Regions from separate parts of the Bariatricus sp. SGI.019 genome, predicted to be linked through region 1. Evidence: predicted binding sites of a transcription regulator. Region 1 holds the regulator's gene; the other holds the start of a gene.
What was found. The regulator Rex, encoded in region 1, represses fermentation and respiration genes when NADH is low (regulators of the CRP and FNR family bind a similar motif). The targets are predictions, from matches to a motif close to ATTGTTAANTANTTAACAAT.
Positions count from the first base shown of each region.

Region 2: the regulator Rex is predicted to act here: its motif matches at 3,399-3,418, upstream of ACQRD1_RS08995 (trans-4-hydroxy-L-proline dehydratase activase).

Region 1 is NZ_JBNPOQ010000017.1:35,711-43,820, forward strand. It holds gene ACQRD1_RS11390 (GntR family transcriptional regulator) at 1-462, shown strand, start outside; gene ACQRD1_RS11395 (NADP-dependent isocitrate dehydrogenase) at 484-1,680, shown strand; gene ACQRD1_RS11400 (DUF6472 family protein) at 1,800-1,976, shown strand; gene ACQRD1_RS11405 (flavodoxin family protein) at 2,004-2,726, shown strand; gene ACQRD1_RS11410 (ABC-F family ATP-binding cassette domain-containing protein) at 2,727-4,682, opposite strand; gene ACQRD1_RS11415 (redox-sensing transcriptional repressor Rex) at 4,813-5,457, shown strand; gene ACQRD1_RS11420 (NAD(P)H-hydrate dehydratase) at 5,548-7,083, shown strand; gene alr (alanine racemase) at 7,049-8,110, shown strand, end outside.
Region 2 is NZ_JBNPOQ010000012.1:18,176-26,285, reverse strand. It holds gene feoB (ferrous iron transport protein B) at 109-2,451, shown strand; gene ACQRD1_RS09005 (FeoB-associated Cys-rich membrane protein) at 2,467-2,613, shown strand; gene ACQRD1_RS09000 (helix-turn-helix domain-containing protein) at 2,670-3,239, opposite strand; gene ACQRD1_RS08995 (trans-4-hydroxy-L-proline dehydratase activase) at 3,491-4,399, shown strand; gene hypD (trans-4-hydroxy-L-proline dehydratase) at 4,404-6,782, shown strand; gene ACQRD1_RS08985 (alanine/glycine:cation symporter family protein) at 6,895-7,896, shown strand; gene ACQRD1_RS08980 (alanine:cation symporter family protein) at 7,883-8,110, shown strand, end outside.

The sequences.
Region 1 (8,110 bases):
CCTAATAAGGGAGCTTATGTAAAAGGTATTACTCAAAAAGATGTACATGATATTTATAAAATAAGATCTCTTTTGGAAGGCTTATGTGCAAGATGGGCGACAGATAATATTTCCGATGAACAGATAGAAGAATTAGAGGAGATTATTCTATTGTCAGAGTTTCATTTGCAAAAAAAGAGTGAAGGAAAAGCGGCACAGGTATCTGAATTGGATGGTAAATTTCATAAAGTCTTGTATGAGGCATCCAACAGTCGTATACTAGAACATGTATTATCTGATTTTCACAAATATGTGAAGATGGCACGTACTTTGTCGGTAGGTGCCAAGGACAGAGCACAGAAATCAATCGAGGAACATAAAGGTATTCTTGAGGCAATTAAGAATAAAGACGCTGATCAGGCTGAAATGCTTGCGAATCAGCATATCATGAATGTTATGGAGAACCTCCATATGGAGAAGTAAATCAAAAAGGAGAGAAGCAAGATGGCAAAGATTAAGATGACAACACCAATTGTAGAGATGGATGGAGATGAGATGACAAGAATCTTGTGGAAGATGATCAAAGAGAATCTTCTGGAACCATTTATTGAACTGAACACGGAGTATTATGATCTTGGACTGGAACACAGAAATGAGACCAATGACCAAGTAACCATCGATTCTGCAAATGCTACTAAAAAATATAAAGTAGCAGTGAAATGTGCAACAATCACACCAAATGCCGCACGTATGACAGAATATAATCTAAAAGAAATGTGGAAGAGTCCGAATGGAACAATCCGTGCTATTCTTGACGGAACAGTATTTCGCGCTCCAATTGTGGTAAAGGGAATAGAACCTTGTGTGAAGAATTGGAAGAAACCAATTACAATAGCGAGACATGCTTATGGTGACGTTTATAAGAATACGGAGATGAAGATTCCGGGACCTGGAAAAGTAGAACTGGTTTATACTGCCGAAGATGGAACAGAAACGAGAGAACTGGTACATAATTATGCAGGACCAGGTGTTGCACAGGGAATGCACAATCTGTGCGGATCCATTGAAAGTTTTGCAAGAAGCTGCTTCAATTATGCTTTGGATACCAAGCAGGATCTGTGGTTTGCGACGAAAGATACGATTTCTAAAAAATATGATCATACATTCAAAGATATTTTCCAGGAAATCTATGATGCAGAATATGCAGAAAAATTTGAAAACGCTGGTATCGTATATTTCTATACGTTGATTGATGATGCAGTTGCCCGCGTTATGAAATCAGAAGGCGGATATATCTGGGCATGTAAGAACTATGACGGAGATGTAATGAGTGATATGGTTTCTTCCGCATTCGGTTCATTGGCTATGATGACCTCTGTACTGGTATCTCCAGAAGGTTATTATGAATATGAAGCTGCACATGGAACAGTACAGCGTCATTATTATAAACACTTAAAAGGAGAAGAAACATCAACCAATTCAGTTGCCACTATATTTGCATGGACCGGAGCGTTGAGAAAACGTGGTGAATTAGACAGCAATCAGGAATTGATGGATTTTGCAGATAAGCTTGAAAAAGCAACGATCGACACAATTGAAGAAGGAAAAATGACCAAAGATCTTGCTTTAATTACAACTTTAGAGAATCCAACTGTGTTGAATAGTGAAGAGTTTATAAAAGCAATTGCTGAGAAATTGTAGTAATTAATAGTAAAAAGGGGACGTAGTAAAATTAACTTTTACTACGTCCCCTTTTTACATTTAGGGTGTACCCAAATGAAAAATATGTTATACTTGTTCCCAGGAAGGAGTTGTGTATCGTGAAGAGTAATTGTGAATCATGTGCTCATTATGAATATGATGAGGACTATGAATGTTTCACTTGTCAGATGGCATTAGATGAGGATGAATTGTATCGATTTGTGACCAATACATATTACGATTGCCCATATTATAGTTATGGCGATGAATATACGATTGTTAGACATCAGATGTAGATTATATGAATGGGGGAAGTATAGAAGATGAATATATTGATGATTAATGGAACTATGCGAAAGGGTTCTACTTATCATGTGGGAAAAATGTTGATTGATAAGATTGCTACAAAGGAGGATCAGGTAATTGAACTATTTCTACCGAAGGATATGCCTGAGTTTTGCAGAGGCTGTGGAAGATGTATTATGGAAGATGAGACAAAATGTTTTGATTATCTAATGTACATGAAGCGGTTGACTGGCTTGATTGATAAAGCTGACCTGTTGATTCTGACTTCACCGGTTCATGTCATGCATGTAACGGGAGCGATGAAATCTATGTTGGATCATTATGGATATCGTTTTATGGTTCACAGACCGGGAGCTTCTATGTTTCGAAAACAGGCAGTGTGTATTGCAACTGCCGCGGGAGGCGGCGTGAGATCTACGCTTAAGGATATGAAGATTAGTCTCCAGTTCTGGGGTGCCGCTAGAGTGTATACCTACGGAATGTCGGTGGCATCGCTTGGTTGGGATGGTGTCAGTGCAGATAAGAAAGAGCGGATTGACAGAGATTTGAGTAAGCTTGTATTAAAGATTTCCAAAGATCCAGATGGAGTGAATCCAGGAATCAAGACTCGTGCTCTGTTCTATATTATGAGAAGCTTTCATAAAAAAGGAATGAGTCCGGTGGATGATAATTATTGGAAAGAAATGGGATGGCTTGGAAAAGAACGTCCATGGAAATTACTGAAAAAGGAAGAGCTGTAGCTATTCAGCCAGCTCTTCCCATTTTATATACAGCTCTTCAAGTTCTTCCGCAATAGCTGCCTTTTCATTGGCTAATTCCTGACATTTAATGGAACTTGTAAAAATATCTTCCTGCAACATCATTTCGTCAATCTTAGCATCCCGCTCTTCAAGAGTAGTGATGCGTTCTTCGGTTTTCTTCAGTTCGTTTTTTCGTTTTCGCTCGCGAGCCTGTGCTTCTTTTTGTTCCTTCCAGTCGAGCTTAGAATCTGACACATTTGCTGCAACAGAGTCTTTGCCAGAAGATATAGCAGAATTTGCAGTTCCTGGAATATAAACAGAAGACGGGGCACCAGCATAAATGGTTGTTAGCTCGTCTTTTTTTTCAAGATAATAGTCATAATTCCCTATATAATTTACAAAAGTCTGATTCACCAGATCAAGGATCCTTGTTGCTGTCTGATTGATAAAATAACGATCGTGTGAAACATATAAGATAGTTCCGGTATAGTTGTTCAATGCTTTTTCCAGAATTTCTTTTGATGGAATATCCAAGTGGTTTGTTGGTTCGTCAAGAATCAGAAAATTAGCTTTCGAAAGCATCAGCTTCGCTAAAGATACTCTGCCACGTTCTCCACCGCTTAGGTCACCGATCCGTTTAAACACATCATCCCCAGTAAATAAAAAAGCGGCCAGCATATTTCTGATCTTCGTGTTAGTCAAATCCGGGTAATCATCTGAAATTTCGTCAAAAATGGTTTTTTCCATATGTAGTACATGGTGTTCCTGATCATAGTATCCGATCGCTACATTAGTTCCCAATGTAAATGTACCGGAATCTGCTGATATTACCTGATTTAAGATTTTTAAAAGTGTTGTTTTCCCCGTTCCATTGTCACCGATGATTGCAACATGTTCCCCGCGTTTAATGTCAAAACTTATATCTTGAAACAGAACTTGATTTGGAAATGATTTACTTAGATGTTCAACAGACAGAACATCGTTACCGCTGACACAAGAAGGCTCTAATGTTAAGTGAATCTCATTATTTGCTTCCAAGGGTTTCTCTACAGGACGGATCTTTTCCAACATCTTTTCACGGCTTTCTGCACGCTTAATAGATTTCTCACGATTAAAAGAACGAAGCTTTTCAATTACGGCTTCCTGATGCTTTATTTCTTGCTGCTGATTTAAATATTCTTTTATCTGAGCATCACGAAGCTGCTGCTTTTTGGCAGCATAATCACTGTAATTTCCATTATAGGTCATCAATTTTCCAGATTCGATTTCTAAGACCTTAGTCACTACTTTGTTCAAAAAGTAACGGTCATGAGATACGATCAGAACGGCTCCTGGATAATTCAGAAGATAAGTTTCTAACCAAGCTATAGAGTTTAGATCCAAGTGGTTAGTAGGCTCGTCCAAAAGCAAGATATCTGGCTTGGTGAGCAATAATTTACCAAGAGAGACGCGGGTTTTCTGACCCCCAGAAAGGGTATCTACGGGTTTAGAAAAATCATTTTCTGTAAAACCAAGACCTTTTAATACCCCGTTAATCTCACTTTCATATGCATAACCATTCTGGCGTTCAAAAGAAGCTGTCAGACGATTATATGTTTCAAGGCGTGATGTCAATGCATCACCTTCTAAATGTTTTAATTCTAATTCGATGGAACGGATCTGTGTTTCCATTTCGATGATATCAGATTTGGCAAGTTTCACTTCTTCATAGATAGTGCTTCCACTTTGCATAGCCTGATGCTGTGCAAGATATCCCAAGGTTTTGCCTTTGGTTAAAATTACTTCTCCGCGGTCAGAAGGAAGCTCACCTACAATCATTTTAAAAAGCGTTGATTTTCCCGCTCCATTGGGACCAACAAGAGCTGCTTTTTCGTGATCTTCTATATGAAAAGAACCGTCAGCGATAATCACTTTTTCGCCGAAAGATTTACTGATTCCGTGACATGCTAATATCATATTATTTTCATATCCTCCTTTTTCACTCGTTTTCATTATAGCGAAAATAGGACAAAATACAACTAAAAGTTTGACTTTGTTCACACAATTCTATATAATATTTCTTAGAATGAAATGGAAGGTGAGACTATTGGAAGAGAGAGAGATTTCCCAGGCGGTCATCCGTAGATTGCCACGATACTATCGATACTTAGGAGAGCTACTTGAAAATGGAGTGGAGCGTATCTCGTCTAACGATTTGAGTAAGCGTATGAAAGTGACTGCATCTCAGATTCGTCAGGATCTTAACAATTTTGGTGGGTTCGGTCAGCAGGGTTATGGTTATAACGTTAAATATTTGTATACAGAGATTGGTAAGATTCTTGGCTTGGAAGAGGCTCATAATATGATTATTATAGGAGCTGGTAATTTGGGGCAGGCTCTTGCTAATTATGCAGCTTTTGAGAAGAGAGGATTTGTATTAAAAGGAATTTTTGATGTCAACCCAAGATTGGTAGGTGTTTCAATCAGAGGCGTGCCGATTCGTATGATGGATGAGTTAAAGTCATTTGTCCAACAGAATGATGTTGAGATTGCAGTTTTAACTATTCCAAAGGACAAGGCAATTGAAGTGGCTAATATGCTGGTAGACAATGGTGTTCGTGCAATTTGGAATTTTGCCCATACAGATTTGAATCTGCCGGATCATATAATTGTTGAAAATGTACACTTGTCTGAAAGCTTAATGCAGTTATCATACAATATTAGCCGATATAACGAAGAACATAAGAAATAAAAAGCAAAGACGTGTAATGACTGGCATGCGCAGACGGGCTGGTTTTTACACGTCCTTTTATATTGTAAAATGAACTTGGAAGGTGAGATTATGCGATATCTGCTTAATGGAAATCAAATGAAAAAGGCGGATCAATATACAATACAGGAACTGGGAATTTCGTCTATGGAGTTAATGGAGCGTGCTGCAAAGAGATGTGTAGAGACTATGGAGGCGGAAAAGCTTGATCTGTCCAAAGCGTGTATCGTATGTGGTTCAGGGAATAATGGTGGTGATGGATTTGCGATAGCGAGACTTTTAAAGGAAAAAGGGTATCCTGTGACAGTTTGTTTTGTAGGAAATGAATCTCATCGTACGGATGAAACAAAACAGCAGATGAGTAAATTAAGGGAAACAGGTGTTGAGATATTCAAAGAGTACAAAGAAGACGAATATAGTATCATAATAGATGCGATGTTCGGTGTTGGACTTAGCCGTGAGATTATAGGAAAATATTTTCAGATTATTCAGAAGATGAATGAAGCAAAGGCTGTAAAATTTGCTGTAGATATGCCATCTGGAATATCTGCGAATCATGGAAGTGTCCTTGGAATTGCTTTCCGTGCAGATATTACGGTGACTTTTCAAATGGAAAAGCTGGGACTTGCAATCTATCCCGGAAAGGAATATTCTGGTAAAGTGATTGTAGCTGATATCGGAATCCATACGGAAAAAATAATTGCTACCGAAAAAACGGCATATACTTATGAGAAGAAGGAATATTGTAAATTTCTGCCAGCCAGAAAAGAAAATTCGAATAAAGGGACATATGGGAAGTTACTTGTAATTGCAGGAAGTAAAGGTATGTCTGGAGCGGCTTATCTGAATGCAAAAGCGGCATATATGTCTGGAGCAGGACTGGTACAGATCTATACACCGGAAGAAAATAGGATTATTTTACAGCAGCTCCTTCCGGAAGCAATTATTACAACTTATGACATTTTTGATAAGACTGAGTTGTTAAATCTTTTAACATGGGCAGATGCAGTTTGTATTGGATCTGGAATAGGAATCAGTGAGCGTTCCAGGAGAATATTGAAGGCAACTCTTGAGCATGTGAAAGTACCTTGTCTGATTGATGCAGATGGTTTGAACCTGATTGCGGAGCATAACGCTTATCTTCAAAAGATTCATCATACAGATTTTGTGATAACACCACATATGAAAGAGATGTCACGGCTGTTACATATAAGTGTAGAGGAATTAAAACAACATAGGATGGATATACTGGATTCATTTGTTCAAAAAAGTCAATGGACTTGTGTACTGAAAGATGCCAGAACTATTGTTGCATCAGTTTCTGAAGGAAACTATGTAAATATGTCGGGTAATTCGGCAATGGCAAAAGCTGGTTCTGGAGATGTACTGGCGGGAATAATAGCTGCGCTTTTGGCGCAAGGACTCAGTTGTAGGAAAGCCGCTGTTTTGGGAGCATACCTACATGGAAGAGCAGGTGATTATGCCCGTATCGATAAAGGAAGTTATAGTGTTTTGGCAAGAGATTTGACGGAGTATCTATCCAATGCATTTAAAGAGCAGGAGGAGGTAAAAAGTGAAGAATTATACGAGAGTCTGTGTAAGGATTGATCTTGATGCAATAGAATATAATATTGAGATGATGAAGGCAAATATACAAGATGGTGTTAAGATGCTGGCAGTTATTAAAACGGATGGATATGGGCATGGAGCTGTTCAGATAGCAAGGCTTCTTAGTACGAAAGAATACATCTGGGGTTATGCAGTCGCAACGCTTGAGGAAGCAGTTATCCTTCGCCACAGAGGTATCACAAAACCCATTCTCGTACTGGGATGTATCTTCCAGGATCAGAGGAGATCAATGATTGAGCATGAAATCCGTATGACTGTGTATACAGAGGAGATGGCAAGAGAAGTATCAGATCTCGCAGTCAGCATGGGAAAGAATGCCTATATTCATATCAAGTTGGACACAGGAATGTCACGGCTAGGTTTTCCAACCTGTCAAGAAAGTGTAGAGCATATTACGAACATTAGCAGGATGCCGAATCTCGTTATGGAAGGAATGTTTACACATTTTGCAAAAGCAGATGAGACGGATAAGTCATTTACCAGAAAACAGATGAAAGAGTATTGTTGGATGAAGGATGCTCTGACAAAAGAGGCAGTTACATTTACTTATTATCATTGTTCCAATAGTGCGGGGATCATTGATCTGGAAGAAACGAACATGGATCTGGTAAGAGCCGGAATCGCAACTTATGGAATGTATCCGTCTGAAGAAGTTGTTAAAGGAAATGTTCCATTGAAGCCTGCGATGAAATTGATCAGCCATGTAGCACATGTCAAATGGGTCAAGACTGGGACGCCAATCAGCTATGGTGGAACTTTTGTTACGGATAAGCGTACCAGAGTTGCAACTATCCCGGTAGGATATGGGGACGGATATCCCAGAAGCTTATCTAACAAGGGGTATGTTCTCATCAAAGGGAAAAAAGCACCAATTCTGGGGCGTGTCTGCATGGATCAGTTTATGGTTGATGTGACAGAGATTTCAAATGTTCAATTCGGGGATAAGGTAACACTGATCGGTGAAGATGGATCAGAAAAACTCCCGGTAGAAGTATTAAGTGACTTG
Region 2 (8,110 bases), on a different contig from region 1:
CAGTAGAAACAGAAAAATTCAAGACTGTATAGTCTTGACGAATTTTGGTTAGCGTGGTATAACTTTAATTGAAAATAATTATCATGTACATATATGGAGGTGTTACAAATGACACTTAAGAATCTGAAAATCGGAGAAAGTGCTGTTATTACGAAAGTAGGCGGAGAAGGAGCTCTAAGACAGCATTTTCTGGATATGGGTGTGATTCCGGGGGCGGAAGTTACAGTCGTAAAGTTCGCACCTATGGGAGATCCGATGGAATTACAGATTCATGGATATGAGTTGACACTTCGTCTTGCAGATGCAGATCAGATCAATGTTCAGCTAATTGAAGAACGAACGAATAAGCATAGCCGTATTGACAAAATATATCCTACGGATCATCCGGGATTGGGAGAAGATGGTAAATATCACGCCAAGGATGACGGAGATCCATTGCCGGATGGAACGGTACTTACCTATGCCCTTGTAGGAAATCAGAATTGTGGAAAGACGACATTATTCAATCAATTGACAGGATCTAACCAACATGTGGGGAATTTCCCTGGGGTTACAGTAGATCGCAAAGATGGTCCAATCAAAGGTCATTCGAATACAAGAGTTACAGATCTTCCGGGAATATATTCTATGTCTCCTTACACAAGTGAAGAGATTGTCTCCAGGAATTTTGTTCTTGGGGATAAACCAAAGGCAATCATTAATATTGTTGATGCAACGAATATTGAACGGAATCTTTATCTGACAATGCAGCTTCTGGAGATGAATATTCCTATGGTTGTTGCCCTTAATATGATGGATGAAGTCATGAATAATAATGGTGCCATAGATATCAATGGAATGGAGGCTTTACTGGGAGTTCCGGTTATTCCAATCTCTGCGGCCAAGAATGAAGGTGTCCGGGAATTAATCGAGCACGCAGTACATATCGCACAATATCAGGAACGTCCGCAGAAACAGGACTTTTGCAGTAAAGACGATCATGGCGGTGCAATTCACCGTGCAATTCATGCCGTGGAATCGATCATTGAAGACCATACAGAAAGAGCAGGACTTCCGCTTCGTTTTTCCGCAACAAAAGTGATTGAAGGGGACTCCTTGATTCTGAAGCAGCTAGAACTGGACAAGAATGAACTGGCTATGATTGAGCATATTGTAGTACAGATGGAAAAAGAAGGCGGTATGGATAGAAGTGCTGCCATTGCGGATATGCGTTTTGACTTTATTGAGTATGTCTGTGAACGTACAGTGAAGAAGCCAAAAGAAAGTAAAGAGCGGGTCCGTTCAGAGAAGCTTGACCGTATTCTTACGGGAAAATGGACTGCGATCCCTTGCTTTATTGCCATTATGGGAGCGGTCTTCTTCCTGACTTTTAACGTAATCGGTGCATTTTTACAAGGACTTTTGGAGACCGGTATTGATGTATTGACGGAGGTTGTGGATCAGTGGATGACTGCGGCTCATGTGAATCAGGCTCTCCATGGCTTGGTGATTGACGGTATCTTTGGTGGTGTCGGAAGTGTACTTAGTTTTCTCCCGATCGTAGTGACTTTGTTCTTCTTCTTATCTATTATGGAAGATAGTGGTTATGTGGCACGAGTTGCTTTCTTCATGGATAAATTATTGAGAAAGATTGGACTGTCAGGAAGAAGTATTGTTCCGATGCTGATTGGATTTGGATGTACTGTTCCTGCCGTGATGGCAACGAGAACACTGCCAAGTAAACGAGACCGTAAGATGACGATCCTTCTGACTCCATTTATGAGTTGTACAGCGAAGCTTCCAATCTATGCTTTCTTTGTCAGTGCATTTTTCCCGGGTAAGGGCGGATTCATTATGACAGGAATCTATATTCTGGGGATCATTGTTGGGATTCTGGTAGCCCTTCTGTTTAAAAATACACTATTTAAAGGCGAAGCTGTTCCGTTTGTTATGGAGTTGCCAAATTATCGTATGCCGGGTGCAAAAAATGTTGCACAGTTATTGTGGGAAAAGGCCAAGGATTTCTTAAGCAAAGCATTCAGCGTCATTTTGATCGCAACGATCGTGGTATGGTTCCTGCAGAGTTTTGACCTTCAGCTAAATATGGTAGAAGATTCTTCTAACAGTCTGATGGCTATCATATCTGGGTGGATTGCACCGATCATGGGACCTCTCGGATTAGGAGACTGGCGTATCGTAACCTCACTGATCAGTGGGTTTATGGCAAAAGAGAGTGTGGTATCTACGATGGAAATTCTGTTTGGAAACAGCATTCAGACTGCAATATCAACGCTGTCTGCTGCTACGATGCTAGTATTCTCTCTGCTGTATACACCATGTGTTGCAGCCGTTGCTTCTATTAAACGAGAACTGGGAGCAAGATGGGCAGTTGGGGTCGTCTTCTGGCAGTGTGTAGTAGCGTGGATCATTGCTTTTATTGTAAGGCTCATCTGCATGGCAGTTGGATTGTAAAGTAGGAGGTAGGGTATGAATATTGCAGATATACTTGTCTTTCTGGCGGTCGCTGTGGTTGTGATCATTGCGGTTGTGATCATGAGAAGAAATAAGAAAAATGGGAAAAGCAGCTGTGGATGTGACTGTGGGCACTGTAGTCAGAGTTGCCAGAGAAAATAAATAATTATAATCCGTAGTATTTCTGCAGATATTGCAGGGAATGCTACGGATTATTTTTATTTGAAAGGATTTGGCATATTCACAGTCAGAATCTTGGTAATCTGAGTCCCGCAGTTGGTCCAGTTATGCTTCTTGGTAGAATCAAGCTGGACACTGTCTCCCGGATACATAATATATTCATCTTCCTCCACATATAATTTCAGAACACCTTCAAGCACATAGATAAATTCTTCTCCTTCATGAGCATATAATTCTATGTTCTCATCCGATCCGATATGAGGCATGAGATGATAAAGCCGTGGAAGATAGGAAAAGTTCTTGGCATTCTGACTTAAAGTATATTGAATGATCTGGTCGCTGACCTTATCACAGCTGGCATCGTAGATTCTTGTGACTGGTGAGGCAGAAGGAGAGGATTCTTTTTCACGGAAAAAATCGATAAATTCCATGCCAAGAACATCTGTGATCTTATGCAGTGAGTCAATGGCAATCTGGGAAAGCCCTCGCTCGAACTGAGACAGATATCCGATTGAAAAACCCGTTGCAGTACTTAATTGCTGTAATGTCATTCCCTGTTTCAGACGCTCTTGCTTAATAGTATTTCCGATTTCCTGAATACTTTTCATAGTAACACCTCGTTTTCATATTTATATAAAATGAGTAGATTTTATAGCGATATTTTCATTATATTGTAATTTGTGAAAATAATCAACTTAAAACAATGGATATTTAGAGATAATGCACAAAAAAGACACATCAGATTTATGAAAAAAAACCTGATAAAATATGTTGAAAATTTAACAATAATACTGTATTATGAAAATAGGGAAGAAAAAATCGAATGATATTTCATGATTATGAAAATGGAGGAGACGAGATGTCGCTGATAACGAATGTTCAGAAGTTTTCTATCCATGATGGCGACGGAATTCGTACATCTGTATTTTTTAAAGGCTGCCCTTTGAAATGTGAATGGTGTCACAATCCGGAGACTCAGCGGTTTGAAAAAGAGATGCAGTGTGACAAGGAGAAGTGTGTTGGCTGCGGAACTTGTGCAAAGGTATGTCCGAATGGGGCAATATCCATGGAGAATGGAAAGCCAGAGATGAAGAAAGATGCATGTACATTCTGCGGAAAATGTGTAAACTTCTGTCCAATAGGAATTCGTGAGATTATAGGACGGGAATATTCTGTAAAAGAGCTGATAAAAGAGCTGATGAAGGATCAGATGTTTTATGAAGAATCTGGCGGTGGCGTGACGCTTTCCGGCGGAGAAGTAATGGCAATGGATATAGACTATATACTGGCAATTGCAAAAGAGCTAAAACGCCAGGATGTTACACTTACGATTGATACATGCGGATATGTTCCATATGAGAAGTTTCAGGCAATTCTCCCTTATGTTCATACATTTCTTTATGATGTAAAGGTTATGGATCCAAAACTTCACAAAAAGTATATCGGAGTGGATAATCAATTGATTCTTGATAATCTGATTCGTCTTGCAGCGGATGGAGCAAGAATATATATCAGAATTCCAACAATAAAAGAAGTAAATGGTAATGAAAAAAATATGAAAGAAACGATAGCGTTTCTGAAAGAACATGATATTCATCCGGCTCAGATTAATCTGCTTCCGTATCATGATACAGGAAGTGGAAAGTATTCCAAGCTGGATATGGAATATAAGGGAACAGATTTACATGCACCGGAGAAGGAAGAGATGGAGAGCTTCGTCAGACTCTTCGTAGAATCCGGATTCCAGAACACAAAAATAGGAGGGTAAACATATGGCAAAATTACGTGGTATGAATGAAAGAATTCAGAAACTTCGGGAAATCAGTGTGACGACACCTGTTCACATTGATCTTGAGAGAGCAAAGATCGAGACTGATTTCTACAAAGAAAATGACGGCAGATATTCAATCCCGGTTATGAGAGCAATGGTTCTGAAAGAATATTTTTCCAAGAAGACCTTGTATCTGGGAGACGGAGAGCTGATCATCGGCGAAAAAGGTAAGGATCCGCAGGCATCACCTACATTCCCGGAACTTTGCTGTCACAGTGTAGAGGATATGGTGGTCATGAGTGAACGTGAGCTGGTATCCTTCCATACAACAGAAGAAGACAGAAAGCTTCAGGCAGAGGAGATCATTCCATACTGGACAGGAAGAAGTATGAGAGAGAAGATCCTTTCAAGAATGACTCCGGAATGGCAGGAATGCTACAGTGCAGGTATGTTTACAGAATTTATGGAGCAGAGAGGTCCGGGACATACTTGTGGTGGTGAGCAGGTATTTACTACCGGATATATGGATTATAAAGAGAAGATTCATAAGACAATGGATGAACTGGATTATATCAATGATCCGGAAGCAGTGAATAAATGTGAAGAGCTGAAGGCTATGGACATCTCCTGTGATGCAGTAATCATTCTGGGAGAGCGTTATCATAAGCTTGCGCTTGAGATGGCAGAGAAAGAGGAAAATGAGACCAGAAAGGCAGAACTTCTTCAGATTGCAGCGAACCTGGAGGTTGTTCCGGCACACAAGCCTCAGACTTTCTGGCAGGCAATTCAGTTATACTGGTTCACACACCTTGCAGTTACAACTGAGCTGAATCCATGGGATGCATTTAGCCCGGGAAGACTTGATCAGCATCTGAACCCATATTATGAGAGAGATGTGGAGGCAGGTATTCTGGATGACGAGAAGGCTCTGGAACTTCTGGAATGTCTGTGGGTGAAGTTCTACAACCAGCCTGCACCGGTAAAAGTAGGTATCACATTAAAGGAAAGTGCTACTTATACAGACTTTGCGAACATCAATACCGGCGGTGTTACACCGGACGGACGCAATGGTGTTAATAATGTAAGTTACCTGATTCTGGATTGTATGGATGAGATGAAGCTGGTTCAGCCAAACTCTAACGTAACGATCAGTAAGAAGACACCGGCCAAGTTCTTAAAGAGAGCATGTGAGATCTCAAGAAAAGGATGGGGTCAGCCTGCATTCTATAACACAGAAGCTCAGATCATGGAGCTGATCAATGCAGGAAAGAGTCTGGAAGATGCAAGACGCGGTGGTTCTTCAGGTTGTGTAGAGACCGGAGCATGGGGAAGCGAAGCTTATATCCTTACCGGTTATCTGAATATCCCGAAGGTATTCCAGTTGACATTGTTCAATGGATATGATGAATATTCTGGAAAGCAGATTGGATTGCCACTTGGATATGCTAAGGACTTTAAGACCTATGATGAACTCTGGGCTGCATTTAAGAAGCAGTTAGAGCACATTGTAAATATCAAGATCCGTGGTAATAACGTTATCGAGCAGTTATATGCACAGGAGATGCCGGCACCATGCCTGTCTGTTGTAACCAACGACTGTATCTCTAATGCAAAAGACTACAATGCAGGCGGCGCAAGATACAATACAAACTATATTCAGGGCGTAGGTATCGGTACGGTTACAGACTGTCTTGCTGCTGTAAAATATAATGTATATGACAATCACAACTTCACGATGGAAGAGTTGATTGAAGCTATGGAGCATGACTTTGAAGGATATGATGCAATCTATCGTATGGTTCATGACAGAACTCCAAAATATGGAAATGATGATGACTATGCAGATGACATTATGCAGGAAGTATTTGAATTATACAGAAGCACCATCACAGGACGTCCGAACATGAAGGGTGGAAAATATGGTGTAGATATGCTTCCTACTACCTGTCATGTATACTTTGGTGATGTAATTCTGGCAACTCCAAATGGAAGAAAAGCACATAAACCAGTATCTGAAGGTATTTCTCCAGAGAAATCCGCAGACACCAATGGACCGACAGCAGTTATCAAGTCCTGTGCAAAGATGGATCATCTGGCAACAGCAGGTACTCTTCTGAATCAGAAGTTTACACCAAATGTTGTGGCTGGAGAAGAAGGCCTGAATAATATGGCCAGTCTGATCCGCTCATACTTCTCCATGGATGGACATCATATTCAGTTCAACGTTATTGATAAACAGACACTGATCGATGCTCAGAATCATCCAGAAGATTATAAAGATCTGATCGTTCGTGTCGCAGGATACAGTGATTTCTTCCGTAACCTGGATAAACCACTGCAGGACGAGATCATCAATCGTACAGAACAGTCATTTGATTAATTAGAACTTGACAATTTCACTAATTTGTGTAGAATTATGAAACATAAGGACAAGGTGGTCAACGCCTTGTCCTTTTTTTATTCCATAGTTTGAGAAAGGAAGGTGTAGAGTTATGGAGAGAGTAAATGAAATTGTTGGGGCGATAGATTCCTTTGTATGGGGACCTGTGATGTTGGTGCTGCTTGTCGGTACGGGTATTTTTCTTACAGTGCGGTTGAGATTTCTTCCATGGAGGAATCTTGGATATGCGTTGCACAGCGTGTTAAGTAAAGAGGCAAGAACTAAAAAAAGAGGAACAGGTGATGTATCCCCTTTTTCTGCGTTAATGACGGCGCTTGCTGCTACGATTGGAACTGGTAATATTATTGGTGTGGCAACTGCCATGTTCTCAGGTGGTCCTGGAGCTTTGGTGTGGATGTGGATCTCCGCATGCTTCGGACTGACTTCTAAGTTCAGCGAATGTATGTTGGCAATCAAATATCGTGAAGTCAATGAGAAAGGCGAGATGTCTGGCGGACCAATGTACACAATGAAAAATGCATTCAAGAATAAAACCTTTGGCAAAACAATGGGATTTTTATTTGCATTGTTCTCCGTGCTGGCATCTTTTGGAATTGGAAATATGACTCAGGCCAATTCTATCGCTGGTTCTGTGACAGAGGCGTTCAGTATACCTGCATGGATCACTGGAATTATACTTACGGTACTTGCACTTGCAATCATTCTGGGTGGTATTACTTCTATTTCTAAAGTATCTTCCGTGGTTGTACCTGGAATGGCTATCTTCTATGTGATTGCCGGACTGATTGTTATTGTCGGGAACTGGCAGAATATTCCTAATGGTCTGTATATGATCTTTGGAATGGCATTTAATCCACAGGCAATTGGCGGTGGTGTACTTGGAACAATTACAGTATCTGTAATGAATTCTATCCGTTACGGCGTTGCACGTGGTGTGTTCTCCAATGAAGCAGGCCTTGGTTCTGCAGCCATTACTGCTGCCGCAGCTACAACAGACGATCCGGTAAGACAGGGTTATATTAATATGACAGGTACATTTTTTGATACCATTGTAGTATGTTCTATTACAGGAATTGCAATTGCAGCATTTTGAATACTTATTCCAGAGTCACAAATACAATATTATATACCGTGTGGTATTCTCTTTGGTTGTATATGTCGGTGCAACACAGACTTTAGATCTTGTATGGAACATTTCTGATATTATGAATGCATTAATGGCAATTCCAAACTTGATCTGTATGCTCCTCTTACATAATATAATTGCTAAAGAAGTAGATAGATTCCAGCCAATCCTGGAAAAAGAG